DNA from 3 places in the Exiguobacterium sp. s34 genome. Region 2 is predicted to be linked to each of the others. Evidence: predicted binding sites of a transcription regulator. Region 2 holds the regulator's gene; each other region holds the start of a gene.
The links. Region 2 encodes LexA, which represses DNA repair genes until DNA is damaged. Its sites were predicted from a motif close to CGAACATATGTTCG; they were not measured.
Positions count from the first base shown of each region.

Region 1 (5,430 bases), on a different contig from region 2:
GCCCGGTGATCTTGACGGCGAGTGACTCTTCTTTCAAGCGATAGCCGTGACATGTCGGGCAGGCGTGGGTTGCCATATACATCTCCATCTGTTCACGGATATAGTCGGACGTCGTCTCGCGGTAGCGGCGTTCGATGTTACGGAGCACCCCTTCAAAGAAGATTGTGTTCGTCCGAACTTGACCGAAGTCGTTCTCGTAGCGGAACAGGAATGACTCTTCCGAAGAACCGTTCAAGACGAGCTCTTGGTCACGCTTCGACAGGCGCTCGAACGGCACGTCCATGTCGATGTTGAAATGCTGACACATCGCCGCCAACAGTTGCGGATAGTATTGGGAACTCGTCGGCTGCCACGCAGCGATTGCCCCTTCTTTTAAGGTTTTCGACGGGTCTGGAATGACGAGTTCTGGGTCGACATCTAATTTCGTCCCGAGTCCGTCACATGTCGGGCAAGCCCCGAACGGTGAGTTGAAGGAGAACATGCGTGGCTCGAGCTCTCCGATCGAGAATCCACAAATCGGGCAGGCATGGTGTTCGCTGAAGAGAAGCTCAGTACCGTCCATCTTGTCGATGATGACACGTCCGTCGGCGAGACGTAATGCCGTCTCGAGAGAGTCGGCGAGGCGTCCTTCGACATCAGGTCGGACGACGAGACGGTCGACAACGACTTCGATGGAATGCTTTTTGTTTTTGTCGAGCTCGATTTCATCCGTCAGCTCGATCGTCTCTCCGTTCACACGGACACGGACGAACCCTTCTTTTTTCAACGAGTCGAACACTTTGACGTGCGTCCCTTTACGACCTGACACAATCGGTGCCAAAATCTGAAGTCGCGTTCGTTCCGGCAACTCCATCACTTGGTCGACCATCTGAGAGATGGTCTGACTCGAAATCTCGATTCCATGGTTCGGACAAACCGGTTTCCCGATACGTGCGAACAGGAGTCGGAGATAGTCATAAATCTCGGTCACCGTCCCGACCGTCGAACGTGGGTTTCGGCTCGTCGTCTTCTGGTCGATTGAGATGGCAGGACTTAATCCTTCAATCGTATCGACGTCCGGTTTATCCATCTGTCCGAGGAACTGACGGGCATACGCAGACAAACTCTCGACGTAGCGTCGCTGTCCTTCCGCATAAATCGTGTCGAACGCGAGCGACGATTTCCCGGAGCCGGACAAGCCCGTCAAGACGACGAGCTGGTCACGTGGGATATCAATATCGATATTTTTTAAGTTATTGACGCGTGCCCCTTTGATGACAATCGCATTTTTCTTTTCAGCCATTTAATTCCCTACCTTCAACTCCAAGATTAAGTCACGCAATTCGGCCGCTCGTTCGAACTGAAGATCGCGCGCCGCTTGCTTCATTTCTTCTTCTAATTTGGCAATCGCTGCCTCGCGTTCGGCCGGTTTCATCGTGCTGAGCGATTCGAGCGCCTCTTCCTCGGCCTCGACCGTCGCTCGGATGACGCCACGAACGTCTTTACGAATCGTCTGTGGCGTGATGCCATGTTCTTCATTATAAGCCTGTTGAATCGTACGACGACGATCCGTCTCTTCGATGGCTCTGGCCATCGAATCGGTCATCTTGTCCGCGAACAGGATGACGTGACCGTTCGCATTACGGGCCGCCCGTCCAATCGTTTGGATGAGCGAACGGTCGGAACGAAGGAATCCTTCCTTATCGGCATCAAGAATCGTCACGAGACTGACCTCAGGAATGTCGAGTCCTTCCCGCAACAAGTTGATTCCGACGAGCACGTCGTATTTCCCGAGACGAAGATCTCGGATGATTTCAATCCGTTCAAGCGTCTTGATCTCGGAGTGCATATAGTTGACCTTGATTCCCGCTTCACGCAAGTAGTCGGACAAGTCCTCTGCCATCTTCTTCGTGAGCGTCGTCACGAGGACACGCTCGTCTCGCTTGATGCGTTCGCGAATCTGGTCCATCAAATAATCGATCTGACCTTTGATCGGATGAATCTCGATTGTCGGGTCGAGTAGTCCCGTCGGACGAATGATCTGCTCGATCATGTGCGGTGTATGTTCGAGCTCATACGGACCTGGTGTCGCCGAGATGAAGATCGCTTGTGAGACTTTCTTCTCGAACTCATCGAACTTGAGCGGACGGTTGTCCTTCGCTGACGGGAGACGGAACCCGTGGTCGACGAGCACTTGTTTCCGCGCCTGGTCCCCGTTATACATCCCGCGTACTTGCGGCAGCGTGACATGCGACTCATCGGCAACGAGCAGGAAGTCTTCTGGGAAGTAATCGATCAATGTATATGGGGTCGAGCCTTCCGGCATTAAGTTCAAGTGTCGCGAATAGTTCTCGATGCCTGAACAATACCCCATTTCACGCATCATCTCCAAATCGTAATGCGTTCGCTGTTCGAGACGTTGCGCTTCAAGCAGCTTCCCTTCCTCACGGAACTTTTCGAGTTGCTCTTCGAGTTCCGCTTCGATATTAACGATTGCCTTTTGAAGTTTTTCATCGCGTGTGACGAAGTGGGATGCCGGGAAGATGGCGACGTGATCTCGGTCTGCGATGATTTCTCCCGTCAACGGGTCCATCTCACGGATTCGATCGATCTCATCACCGAAAAATTCGATTCGCATACAGTGTTCGTCACGCGAAGCCGGGAAGATCTCGACGACGTCCCCACGGACACGGAACCGTCCGCGCTGGAAATCGATATCGTTTCGTTCATATTGAATGTCGATGAGCTTACGAAGCATCTCGTCACGCCCCATCTCTTTTCCGACCCGAAGGCTGAGGACGAGACTGCGGTATTCTTCTGGGTTACCGAGACCATATATACAAGAGACCGATGCGACGATGATGACGTCATCCCGCTCAAAGAGAGCCGACGTCGCCGAGTGACGCAGCTTATCGATTTCATCGTTAATGGAAGCATCCTTCTCGATGAACGTATCGGTCGAAGGAACGTACGCTTCCGGCTGATAATAGTCGTAATAACTGACAAAGTATTCGACCGCGTTATTCGGGAAGAACTCTTTGAACTCGGAATAGAGTTGACCCGCGAGCGTCTTGTTGTGGGCAAGGACGAGTGTCGGTTTCTTCACTTCTTGAATGACGTTTGAGACAGTAAACGTCTTCCCTGTTCCAGTCGCCCCGAGGAGCGTCTGATAACGGTCTCCCCGATTCACGCCTTCGACAAGTTGCCGAATCGCTTCAGGCTGGTCACCTCCTGGTTGAAATTCAGATTGTAATGCAAACGGGATCGATTCCATAAGATACTCCTCACCTTCTCATTTCATAAGTGCCTTAATTATATCATAGACACGAACAAATATTCGCTTATTAGCTTGTAGATGGATATATTCCATTTATCTTTCATATCATCTTTTCTTTTTCCGTTACCATCTCAAAAGAAACATCCAATCTCACGCCAATTATCATCTGAGAGATTGATCGTAATCGCTTTCGTGACATAGGACACGAAAAGTCGAATCCTGGACCTTGTTCCTATTCGGTTGAAATTCCCACGATTTTAAAAATGGAAGCCAAATTGGTGAATATTTCGCTCCCTGTCTGCTCCTTTATGTGAAGTTTACAGGTGTAAATGTGAACATTTGTAGGAAAAAAGTAGGATTTTTGAAAAACACTGTTTTAAAACGCTTACATTTTGGGCATATAATGAAGTGGTAAGTCAAATTGCATAGGGAGAAAGGGGAGTATCACATGTCAGCATTTGTAAGTGAAATTATCGGTACGATGCTATTGATTCTGCTCGGTAACGGTGTCGTCGCCGGCGTCGTCCTCCGCCATTCCAAAGCGGAAAACTCTGGCTGGATTGTTATCACAATGGGTTGGGGTCTCGCGGTTATGGTCGGGGTCTACGCAGCCGGTATTTACGGAGGCGCACACATCAACCCTGCCGTCACGATTGGTCTCGCGACAGCAGGAGAATTCCCATGGGCCGATGTCCCACTCTACATCCTTGCTCAGTTTATCGGAGCGTTCATTGGGGCATGTTTGGTGTATGTCCACTACAAGCCGCATTACGATGCGACGGAGGATCCAGGTTTGAAACTCGCAACGTTCTCTACTGCACCAGGTATTCGCAACACACCATCTAACTTGATTGGTGAGATTATCGGAACATTCGTCCTTGTCTTTGCATTGTTGTCATTCGGGGCAAACACATTCGCAGATGGACTTAACCCGCTCATCGTCGGTTTCTTGATTGTCTCAATCGGTCTCTCACTAGGTGGTACGACGGGATATGCGATCAACCCAGCGCGTGACCTTGGGCCACGTATCGCACACGCCATTCTTCCGATTAAAGGAAAAGGTTCATCTGATTGGGGTTATTCATGGATTCCAGTCGTTGGTCCGATTATCGGTGCTGTCATCGCCGCTCTCGTATATGGCATTCTCGTCCCTTAACACATAATTTTGAAGGAGGAAATCACATATGGCGAAAGAAAAACGTTATATTCTAGCATTGGACCAAGGAACGACAAGTTCACGGGCAATCATTTTTGATCATGATGGAAAAATTGTCACAGTCGCACAACGCGAATTCAAACAATACTTCCCAAAACCAGGCTGGGTCGAGCATAACGCCAATGAAATTTGGGGTTCTGTCCTCGCGGTCATGGCGGAAGCGTTCGGTTCGGCGGATATCGATCCGAATGAAATCGCTGGAATCGGGATCACGAACCAACGTGAGACAGCAGTCGTTTGGGAGAAAGAAACAGGACGCCCTGTTTACAACGCGGTCGTTTGGCAATCACGTCAAACTGCTGATATCTGTGAAGAACTAAAAGCAGCAGGTCACTCGGATATGGTCCGTGACAAAACAGGTCTCCTCATCGATGCCTACTTCTCAGGTACGAAAGTGAAATGGATTTTGGATAACGTCGAAGGCGCTCGTGAGAAAGCCGAAAACGGTGAACTCCTCTTCGGAACAATCGATACATGGCTCATCTGGAAACTCTCAGGTGGTAAAGCCCACGTAACGGATTATTCGAACGCATCACGTACACTCATGTATAACATTTACGAACAGAAGTGGGATGACGAGTTACTCGAAATCTTGACGGTACCGAAATCAATGCTTCCTGAAGTCAAGCCGTCGAGTGAAGTATATGCAAACACGATCCCGTATCACTTCTTCGGATTCGAAGTACCAATCGCCGGCGCGGCTGGTGACCAACAGGCTGCCTTGTTCGGTCAAACATGCTTCGAAAAAGGTGAAGGAAAGAACACGTACGGTACAGGTTGCTTCATGCTCATGAATACGGGAGAAGAAGCCGTCAAATCGGATCACGGTCTTTTGACGACAATCGCATGGGGCTATAACGGAAAAGTTGAGTATGCGCTCGAAGGTTCAATCTTTGTGGCCGGTTCGGCAATCCAATGGCTCCGTGACGGATTACGGATGTTGAAATCAGCGAAAGAC
Region 1 covers NZ_JACSKE010000001.1:37,145-42,574, forward strand. The annotation lists gene uvrA (excinuclease ABC subunit UvrA) at 1-1,282, opposite strand, end outside; gene uvrB (excinuclease ABC subunit UvrB) at 1,283-3,253, opposite strand; gene KNO87_RS00205 (MIP/aquaporin family protein) at 3,705-4,412, shown strand; gene glpK (glycerol kinase GlpK) at 4,441-5,430, shown strand, end outside.
Region 1: a site for LexA is predicted at 3,306-3,319, ahead of uvrB (excinuclease ABC subunit UvrB). Genes of this name have one in related genera too.

Region 2 (5,430 bases):
ATTGCCGGAACAAAAGAATTGATTGAACGTTGTTCTTTCCGGATGACAACACCAGGTATCGGTAGTGAGGCAGGTCCTTCACTCTATTCGCTTCAGGAGATGTATCAAGGTTTCTATATGGCCCCTCACACTGTGGCGCAGGCGCTCAAAGGAGCCCACTTGACAGCTAGTCTCCTGTCTTTGATTGGATTTGAGACAGACCCGCACTATACGACTCCTCGAACGGACTTGATTCAATCGGTGACGTTCCGCGACCGCGAGAAGATGATTGCATTTTGTCAAAGCATCCAAATGGCATCGCCGGTAAACGCACATGCGTTACCCGTCCCGGCCTACATGCCGGGATACGAAGACGATGTCATCATGGCGGCTGGAACGTTCATTCAAGGTTCGTCGATCGAGCTATCAGCGGATGGCCCGCTTCGGGCACCTTATACAGCGTACGTTCAAGGTGGTCTGACGTATGCTCACGTAAAAGTCGCTCTCATGTTGGCGTTGAGCCAATTACACGACAAAGGATTGGTCGAATTCAACGATCAAAATCAACACACGCATTTGTAACCATTCTGTCATGTTAACTTTCTTAACATCTATTGACAGGATTGTTGTCATGTATTATTCTCACATTGTGAGACAGAAAAGGAGGGGTAAGGATGGCTGATCAATTTCGTCGCTCCAACCCGTTGTTTCCGATTGGAATCGTCCAAGATCTGACGCAACTGACTGGTAGACAGATTCGGTATTATGAAGAACAGGGTCTGATTTCGCCTAGTCGGACGGAATCGAAACGACGGCTTTATTCCTTTAATGATGTCGAACGTCTACTCGCAATCAAGGATTACATTGACCAAGGCTTTAATTTGGCGGCAATTCGCCACATGTTAGAGCAAGAAGGTGAGAAGGAAGCGGAAACAACTGCTCCGACCGCACCGGTCAATGAAGCACCAAAGGTTTCGGAAAAAGAGTTACATCATTTATTGAAAACACAGCTTCAAGAAGCCGGCCGTTTCAATAAGACGTCGCTCATTCAAGGTGAGCTTTCGCGTTTTTATCGATAACGACGCACACATCAACCATTACACAATGTGAGAGGGGACATTTTACCATGGCCAGAAAAACGTTCACAAAAGAAGACATTAAACGCATCGCACAAGAGGAAGACGTACGCTTTATTCGTCTTCAATTCACGGACATCCTCGGAACAATCAAAAACGTCGAGGTGCCGATCAGCCAATTGGACAAAGCACTTGATAACAAGATGATGTTTGACGGATCGTCAATCGAAGGATTCGTCCGCATCGAGGAATCAGACATGTACTTATATCCAGACCTCAACACATGGGTTGTCTTCCCGTGGACAGATGGCAGCGGAAAAGTCGCTCGCTTAATTTGTGATATTTATAATCCAGACGGTACACCGTTCAGCGGTGACCCACGCGGTACACTCAAACGTAACCTTGAGAAAATGCAAAAACTCGGTTTCTCAGCGTTCAACGTTGGACCAGAGCCAGAGTTCTTCTTGTTCAAGAAAGACGCATCAGGCCGTCCGACACTTGAGCTCAACGACCAAGGTGGATACTTCGACTTGGCACCAGTTGACCTCGGTGAGAACTGCCGTAAAGAAATCGTGATCGAACTTGAAAACATGGGCTTTGAAATCGAAGCATCACACCACGAAGTTGCACCAGGACAACATGAAATCGACTTCAAATACGCGGATGCTGTCACAACGGCAGATAACATCCAAACGTTCAAGCTCGTCGTTAAGACGATTGCTGCGAAGTATGGTCTTCACGCGACATTCATGCCGAAGCCACTCTTTGGTGTAAACGGTTCAGGAATGCACGCGAACATGTCACTCTTCAAAGGCGACACGAACGTCTTCTACGATCCAAATGGCGACATGGAACTTTCAGACACAGCTCGCGCATTCACAGCTGGTATTTTGGAGCACGCTCGTGCGTTCACGGCAGTATGTAACCCGACTGTGAACTCTTACAAGCGTCTCGTACCAGGCTACGAAGCACCTTGCTACGTTGCATGGAGCGCACGTAACCGTTCACCGCTCGTACGTGTTCCAGCAGCACGTGGTCTCTCGACTCGTATCGAAGTACGTTCGGTTGACCCAGCGGCTAACCCGTACCTTGCACTTGCTGCCCTCTTGGCTTCAGGTCTTGACGGAATCGAAAAAGATTTGAACGCACCAAAACCAATCGACAGCAACATCTACGTGATGGACAAGCCAGAGCGTGTAGCGAACGGAATCGACGATCTCCCAGCAACACTCTTTGATGCACTCGAAGTCCTTCGTGCGGATAAAGTCGTGATGGATTCACTCGGTGAGCACATCGGCGAACATTTCCTCGAATTGAAAGAAATCGAGTGGGATATGTTCCGTATGCAAGTAACGGAGTGGGAGCGCGATCAGTACATGACGCTCTACTAATAATAGAAGTATGCAAAAGAGCAATGGATGTCCTTCTTCAGAAGGATCGTTCATTGCTCTTTTTGTTGTGCTTCAGATGAAGCAGATATATATAAAGGACCACCTTCCGTGATCAGTCGGAAGGTGGTCCTTTCGTCGGTCAAAATGCTTTTTTTATAAATGTCGATGTATAGTCGAGTGCCGTATGCAATGTCGTCGCGAATACGAGTCCTAGAAAGAACGGCATGCCGTGAACGTCCACCCATGACCGAATCTCCGCCTCATATGCCGTAAAAGGTAATAGCAGGATGAGCGGAAAGCCGATGTATGCAATCCTAATCACATCACTCAGACCAGGTAAATGCGAGAAGAGCGAGCGGTGCGGCATGAGCTTCACATAAGGTAGCCATATCAATTTAAGTGGACCCCATCGATAATAGGCATCTGATTTTAAATCGAGGTCCGGGGAGAGCCAGAGTGTGCCGATAATCGCACCGATGATCAATGCGAACGGAACATCGATTTCAAGAAAAGGCGTGGCAACCGCAAGTGCTCCGGTTGCCACGAGATTCGTTCGAGTATGTGTCTTGCCACTAGCCATTAGTGAATCGTCCGGTATACACCGATAACCTTCCCTAAAATCGAAACATTGTCAAAATACATCGCTTCTAACTCATCATTTTCCGGTTGGAGACGAACTTTTGAAGCTTCTTTATAGATTCGTTTCACCGTCGCCTCACCCTCATCGGTCATGGCGACGACAATCTCTCCATTGTCGGCCGTGCTCTGCTGGCGGACGAGCACGCGGTCTCCGTCCAAAATCCCAGCGTTAATCATCGAATCCCCAGAAACCGACAACATGTATACATTATCTGAACCAACGATATGTGCCGGGAGCGGGAAGTGTTCTTCCACGTTCTCGATGGCGGTAATCGGTGTCCCGGCGGTAACTTTCCCGATAACCGGTACGTACATGACGGACTCTTGTTCTTCCATTGTCGGCATATCTTCAGTCAAAATCTCAATCGCGCGAGGCTTCGTCTTGTCTCGACGAATCAACCCGCGTTTTTCTAGACGATCTAGGTGACCGTGTACGGTCGAACTAGAAGCAAGGCCGACGGCTTCTCCAATTTCACGAACAGAAGGTGGATATCCCTTTGCTCGAACTTCATCTTTGATGAAATCAAGAATCTGTTGTTGTCGCGCTGACATTTTTTTCATTATGTTCACCTCGATGTAATCGAATAACCTGCAAACGCATCCTATTCTTTATGTGTCTAGTGTAACACAAGAACACATGAGCGTACAAACATTCGTTCGTTATTTTCTGTTGACCGAACACGGGTTCTTGTTTTATGATGAGAACAGATAAACGAACAAACGTTCTAACGAACATATATTCTTATACAGGAGGCAATGCAATTATGAAAGATACACTCAACGGAATCATTTTAGTCGGAATGCTCTTGGTCGGGATGTTCGCTTTTTATTTGGCAGGAGAGATGCGGGGGGAACCGGCAGCGGTTGAACCAGTCGTCACATCGGAACGCACGATTGAAGAAGAGGTCGCGTATGTCCAGGCAGAATCACTCGAAGCACAGATCATGGCGGAGCGAGAAGAGCATAACGAACGTAAAACAAAATGGTATGCCGCTGAGTGATCGTTCATCATTGCGTACCGTTCTCGAACTGTGTATCGTAAGGAATGAATGCGATGAAAGGGAGTGATGCGATGCGAGTCGTCGTCTATTGTCGGGTATCGACGAACAAGTCCACCCAAGAGACATCACTCAGTCGGCAAGTCGATGAATTACAGCAATTGGCTTCGCAACTAGGGGCAGAAGTCATAGATATCATCACGGAACAAGAAAGTGGGTACGAGGTGAATCGAAAGGGTTTGCTTGATTTACTTGACCACGTGTCGACGTCTGATTTGGACGCCGTGCTTGTCACGGACGACAGTCGCTTGGGGCGAGGAAATGCCAAGATTGCCATCTTGCACACATTAATGAAACACGACGTTCGGTTGTTGACGATGCAATCGACATCGGACTACGTCGTTTCCGATGCCGAGAAGATGGTGTTGGAGATTGTCAGTGTCGTTGAAGAATATCAGCGGAAAATTCACAACGCTAAAATTTCTCGTGGGATGCGTCGTGCCGTCGCCAACGGATTCAATCCGCAACGGAACATTCAGAACAACGATCAAGGTGGGCGACATCGAATCGAAGTACCAATTGAAGAGATCATTCAACTGCGCGAACGTGGGTTGACGTTTGCCGAGATTGCGGCAACGCTCCGTGGATTCGGGTATGAAGTGTCGAAAGCGACCGTGAATCGACGGTATCTCGAGCACCAGTCAGTTGCTGAAACTTGATTCTTCCTCTCTGATTTTGTAAAGTATAAGAACAAATTCACTAGAGAGGGGGCGAGTCAGATGTTAGCACCAGGACAATTGGAGCGAATCAATTTCCTCGCCAACAAAGCGAAGACAGAAGGACTGTCTCAAGATGAAATGAACGAGCAACAAAACCTACGCCAAGAATATTTGAAGGCGTTCCGTCAATCGTTCAAGTCGCAAATGATGGGCATGAAAGTCGTGGATCCAGATGGCAACGACGTCACGCCTGAGAAATTGAAAGAAGATCAAAAACGCTATCGTGGCGAGTGATGCTGAATGCACATCCTATTTCGTATAGGATGTGCATTTTTGTTATACACGAACGCTCATCAGACGAACGGATTTCGGTTCATTTCATGCAATTGAAGGAAACGATTTCAATGAATGTGTTATACTAATTAATTAGTTGTGACACACGAATGAGTGTGATAAAATATGACGGGTAGAAAACCTTCTTAACACAGAGAGGATGAAATTAGTGGAAACAACTACTAAAGAATTATTAGCGATTAACTCGATCCGGACGCTCTCAATTGATGCGGTCCAAAAAGCGAACTCTGGTCACCCAGGGATGCCGATGGGTGCTGCACCTATGGCGTTTACA
Region 2 covers NZ_JACSKE010000003.1:150,866-156,295, forward strand. The annotation lists gene KNO87_RS07705 (methionine gamma-lyase family protein) at 1-561, shown strand, start outside; gene KNO87_RS07710 (MerR family transcriptional regulator) at 654-1,058, shown strand; gene glnA (type I glutamate--ammonia ligase) at 1,106-2,446, shown strand; gene KNO87_RS07720 (metal-binding protein) at 2,586-3,026, opposite strand; gene lexA (transcriptional repressor LexA) at 3,026-3,646, opposite strand; gene KNO87_RS07730 (hypothetical protein) at 3,850-4,086, shown strand; gene KNO87_RS07735 (YneB family resolvase-like protein) at 4,158-4,802, shown strand; gene KNO87_RS07740 (DUF896 domain-containing protein) at 4,863-5,096, shown strand; gene tkt (transketolase) at 5,296-5,430, shown strand, end outside.

Region 3 (5,430 bases), on a different contig from region 2:
TTTTTGGATGATCTCTTCCATCCAATCCTTCAACGCTTCTTTCAACTCATACGTATCCGCGATGTCGTTCGACCAAGTCGGCTCTTGCATCGTCAAATAACGCAAATCTTCTTTTAGTTCGGCGACTGGCCACTCTTCCGGGACGAGTTCGTCTGACACATGCATATCGATACTGTTCTCGAGGGCGAGACGCATCATGCTGAGTACGTTTTTCGTGATGGCATCCGCATCGGCATTGACGGCCTGGTCGCGAATCGTATAGATGATGTTCCGTTGTTCGTTCAAGACGTCATCGAGCTTGAACAAGTAGTCGCGGATCGATACGCCGATTCCTTCAATCGTCGTCTGGGCGTATTCCACCACATCGATCGCTTCTTTTGACGAGACCTCACCTGTCGCGTTTGGCTTCAGTTTCTTCTCGATGCGTTCTAGTTTTTGTGCGGCATATCGTTTCACAATCTCATCTTCGAGCGAGACGAAGAACTCGGTCTCCCCCGGGTCACCTTGGCGTCCCGAACGTCCACGAAGCTGGTTGTCGACACGCTGCGACTCATGACGCTCCGTCCCAACGACGAATAGTCCACCTGCCGCTTTCGACTTCGCATCGAGCATGATGTCCGTTCCCCGCCCTGCCATGTTCGTCGCAATCGTCACTTTCCCGAACTGTCCGGCGTCGGCGATGATATCGGCTTCTTGTGCGACCGTCTTCGCATTCAAGACGTCATGCTTGATCCGTTTCTTCTTCAAATGTTTACTGATCGCCTCAGATTGCGCGATCGATGTCGTCCCGATCAAGACCGGACGTCCCATCGCATGCAACTCGTCGACTTTTTCCGTCACGGCCGCATACTTCTGCTCGATCGTCATGAAGATGCGGTCCGGATGGTCGATCCGTTTCCGTTCACGGTTCGTCGGCACTTGCACGACGTCCATGTTATACGTCTTCAAGAACTCTTGACGTGACGTCTGTGCCGTCCCCGTCATCCCGCCGACGAGCGGATACATGCGGAAGTAGTGCTGAATCGTGATTTCCGCCGTCGTCTTGTTCTCCTCGGTGATCGTGACACCTTCTTTCGCCTCAAGCGCCTGATGCAATCCTTCCGAGAGGCTACGTCCTTCCATGATGCGTCCCGTGAACAAGTCGATCAGTTCAATCTTGTCGTCACGGACGATATAGTCGACGTCGAGCTCGAACAATACGTTCGCACGGAGCGCCTGGACGAGATAGTGATAGAGCACCTGGTGCGACGCGCTGAACAAGTTGTCGATGGCGAACAACTCTTCGATTTTAGTGATCCCGGCTTCTGTGAACGAGGCCGCTTTCGATTCCAAATCGACTTCATAGTCCGTATCCTCAAAGCTCGAGATGACTTGTTGCGAGAGTTGTTTCAAGCGGATATGTGAACGGTCCTTTTGTGCGATGATGAGCGGCGTTTTCGCCTCATCGATCAAGATGCTGTCCACTTCGTCAACGAGGGCGAAATGGAACGGGCGCTGGACGCGCTCTTCCGGTTTCCCGACGAGGTGGTCACGTAAATAGTCAAACCCGAACTCGGTCCCGACCCCGTACGTGATGTCTGCCTGATAAGCGGCGCGCTTCTCGTCTGGCTCAATATCTGGCACGTTCAACCCTACCGTCAACCCGAGGAAGTCATGGATCTTGCCAATCTGTTCGGCGTCACGTCTCGCCAAGTAATCGTTCACGGTGATGACGTGGACCCCTTTTCCTTCGAGTGCCTTGACATAACTCGGTAAAGCGGCGACGAGCGTCTTCCCTTCCCCTGTCGGCATCTCCGAGATGTTCCCTTCGAGAAGGGCGAACCCGCCGATGAGCTGGACGTCGTAATGGCGCATGCCGAGCACGCGGACCGACGCTTCCCGGACGAGGGCAAACCCTTCTTCGGCGATGTCATCGACTGTCTTTCCATCCAAGAGGCGCGCTTTGAGCGTCTCCGTATATGTACGCATCTCGTCATCCGAGAGTGCTTGCATCGTTGTCTCTAACTCGTTGATTCGCGCGACCCGTCGTTCGTACGCTTTCAAACGCCGGCTTTGATCATTCGTTAATTGTTTTACAAATTGGATCACACTAATAGCCTCCATCTTTCTGTCAATTCATCTGTTACATACTCGTCTATTATAACGAAATTCGGGCGAATTCGGAGATTTTTTTACGAAAACTTCCTAAAAGTTGGTTTTTGAATTCTTAAAAACCTATAAATTTTGGTTAATTTTCAAAAAGTATTTGTAAAAATATTTTCAATTCACTATTTGAGACGGCGTGAGACCGTGTTACGATGAGAAAAACAGAACATTTGTTCGTAAAAAGGAGTGGTGACGATGCGCAGACGAATCTTTTGTATCGACAGCGTCTCGTTCTATGCCAGTTGCGAGTGTGCCGCGCGCAACAAAAATCCTTACCACACGAAGCTCGTCGTCCTCTCGAACTTGCAGGACAGCGGGGCACTCGTCCTTGCGGCGACCCCGAAGATGAAGCAGCTCGGCATCAAGACCGGGTCGCGTCGTTTTCAGATTGACCGCCTTCCGTGGCACGAACGGCGGGACGTTTTGTACGCTGAGGCGCGAATGAGTCATTATTTGAACGTCTCGATTCAAATCATCCACATCCTCCATCAGTTCGCCCCACCCGAAGCGATTCGCGTCTATTCGATTGACGAGACGCTCGTCGACATGACCGGGACGGAGCGGCTGTTCGGAAGTGACGAGCACGTCGCCCACCTCATGCGTGCGACGATTTTTCGCTATACGGGTATCCCCGTGACGATCGGCATCGGACCGAACAACGTCCTCGCCAAGCTCGTCCTCGACTTACATGCGAAAAAGAAAGGGGTCGCCACGTGTCTCCTCCACGACGTCGAGCGACTGATTCATCCGGCCCCGATCGAAAAGATGTGGGGCGTCGGGACGAAGATGGCGGTCCACCTGCAGCGGCTCGGCATCTTCACGATCGGTGACCTCTCCCGTTATCCGCTCGACGTGTTGCATGAAAAATTCGGCGTCATCGGGGCAGAACTGTGGCATCACGCCTGGGGCATCGACGAGTCCCCCACCATCTTGCCGACGAGTTCGTTGTTCGGGGCGAAACGGACGCGACCGAAGTCGATCGGTCACGGCATCACCCTCATGAAAGATTACGCGACGTATTCCTCAATCCGGCTCGTCTTACAGGCGATCGCGGTCGAAGTCGGGATGCGGACCCGGCAAGCGGGACTCGTCGGAGGGACGATTCATCTCGGGGTGCGCTATACGCGGACGAGTGACCGGGGTGGTTTCAGTAAACAAAAGAAGCTCCCCCGCTTCACAGCGGACGAGCAAGAGTTTCTCCCAATCTTGTTGCAGCTATTTTTAGACGGCTGGGAAGAGACAGAGGCCGTCCGTTACGTCTCGGTCGCCCTCGGAAAGCTCGAACCGCGGAGCGACCACGTCCAGTTATCTTTTTTTGAAGACGAATGGGCGAAGGCGAAGCGGCTCGACTTTCTCGATTTGATTGACGGCTTGAACGTCCGGTTCGGTCGCGGCACGATCCGACCGGCATCGAGCCTACTAAAAGACAGTCCGCTCCGGACGCGCCAACGTTTAATCGGCGGACATAAACAAGGAGGCGATTCCTCATGAGCAAGACCCGCTATCGTGATCGGGGTGAATTGAAATGGATCCCATTTCTCATGCCCGAGCACGTCGCCCTACTGAAACGTTATTATGCCCAAATCCAAAAGATCGAGCTACCCGATTTGGACGAACAACTCCTCTATCTGTGGCAGACCGAGCTCGAACGGGCCATCCGTGAAGGTGACCAGGTCGAATTGACACTGTTCGTAGATGGTTTGACGACAAGCATGCGCGGTTACGTCCATGCCATTTATTACGCAGAACGAGAAGTCGAACTGTTCGACGGCGAAGTGCGCCGCGTCCCGTTCGGTGACATCTTGTCCGTTCGTTAAGACGCCTCGATCGCTTCCTGGGTCGTCTCGAACGTCTCGATTCCGTCTAGCAGCCCATAGTGAGCAAGCGTCGCACGGACCGATGACGACAGGTGCGCGAAGATGACGTGCCGGTCGGCCGCTTTCAGTTCAGTGACGACACGACGCAGTTCTTCGACCGCGGTCACATCGATGACCGGGCAGCGGTGGAAGTTGAAAATGAACACGTTCGGCTCCCGATGGATGTGATGGAGGACGTGCTCGAACAGCTCGACCGCACCGAAAAAGAGGGGACCTTCGACACTGAAGACGATTTGCCCGTCTCTTGTGACGTAGCGTTCCGTCCGTTCACGTACGTCAATCGTGTCTGCCATCCGCTTCGCGAAGAGCGCGAGCGCACAGATGACTCCGACCTCGACGGCGACGACCAAGTCGACGAATACCGTCAATAGTAACGTGACGAGTAAGACGAGCGACTCAGATGAGCGATGACGTAACATCGCCATCACGTGATGACGCTCGGACATGTTCCAAGCGACACGCATCAAGATTGGGGCGAGTGCGGCGAGGGGCACGTAACTCGCGAACGGCGCGAGGACGAGCACCGCAACGAGGACCGTGATTCCATGAATGACACCGGCACGTCGGCTGACCGCACCCGCCTGGATGTTCGTCGCCGTCCGAGCGATGGCACCCGTCGACGGGATTCCACCGAAGAACGGCGTGATCACGTTCGCAAGACCCTGTCCGAACAGTTCCTTGTCCGGCTTCATCTTCGTCCCTGCCATCCCGTCGGCGACCGTTCCTGAAAGAAGTGACTCGAGCGCACCGAGGAAGGCGATGGCGAACGCGGATGGAAGGAGCGTCGTGACTAGGTCTAGGTCGATTGCGAGCCAGTTGACTGTTGGCAGTCCACTCGGGATGCCGCCGTATGCACTTCCAATCGTCGCGACCTCACCTGGGATGAGGAGACTGACGAACGTCGGGACGAGCATCGCCATGAGTAAAAGCGGTAGACGGAACGGCAATTTTGGTACGAGCCAAAGCGTCAAAAAACCGATCCCGGCAATGACAATCGGCCACATCGATGCGTCAGGCAACGCCTGACCGAGACGAAGCAGATTCTCGTGAAAATGTGGCGCCTTCTCAAACGTGACCCCGAACAACTCATCGAGCTGGTCGACGAAGATGACGACGGCGATCCCTGCCGTGAAACCGATCGTGACGGCACGGGGCATGAAGCGGATGAGTCGTCCGACCCGGAGTACGCTCATGAGGAGCAGTAACACACCGGCGAGGACGGTCGTGACGAGTAACCCTTCATACCCGTATGCGAGAACGACACCCGAGACGATCGGGATGAACGCCCCCGTCGGTCCGGCGATTTGGAACGTCGAACCTCCGAACAGGCTGACGAGGATCCCAGCGAAGATGGACGTGTAGAGCCCGTATACCGGTGGGACCCCAGAAGCGATGGCGAATGCCATGG
Region 3 covers NZ_JACSKE010000005.1:251,155-256,584, forward strand. The annotation lists gene secA2 (accessory Sec system translocase SecA2) at 1-2,088, opposite strand, end outside; gene KNO87_RS12355 (Y-family DNA polymerase) at 2,341-3,636, shown strand; gene KNO87_RS12360 (YolD-like family protein) at 3,633-3,962, shown strand; gene KNO87_RS12365 (SulP family inorganic anion transporter) at 3,959-5,430, opposite strand, start outside.
Region 3: a site for LexA is predicted at 2,309-2,322, ahead of KNO87_RS12355 (Y-family DNA polymerase). Genes of this name have one in related genera too.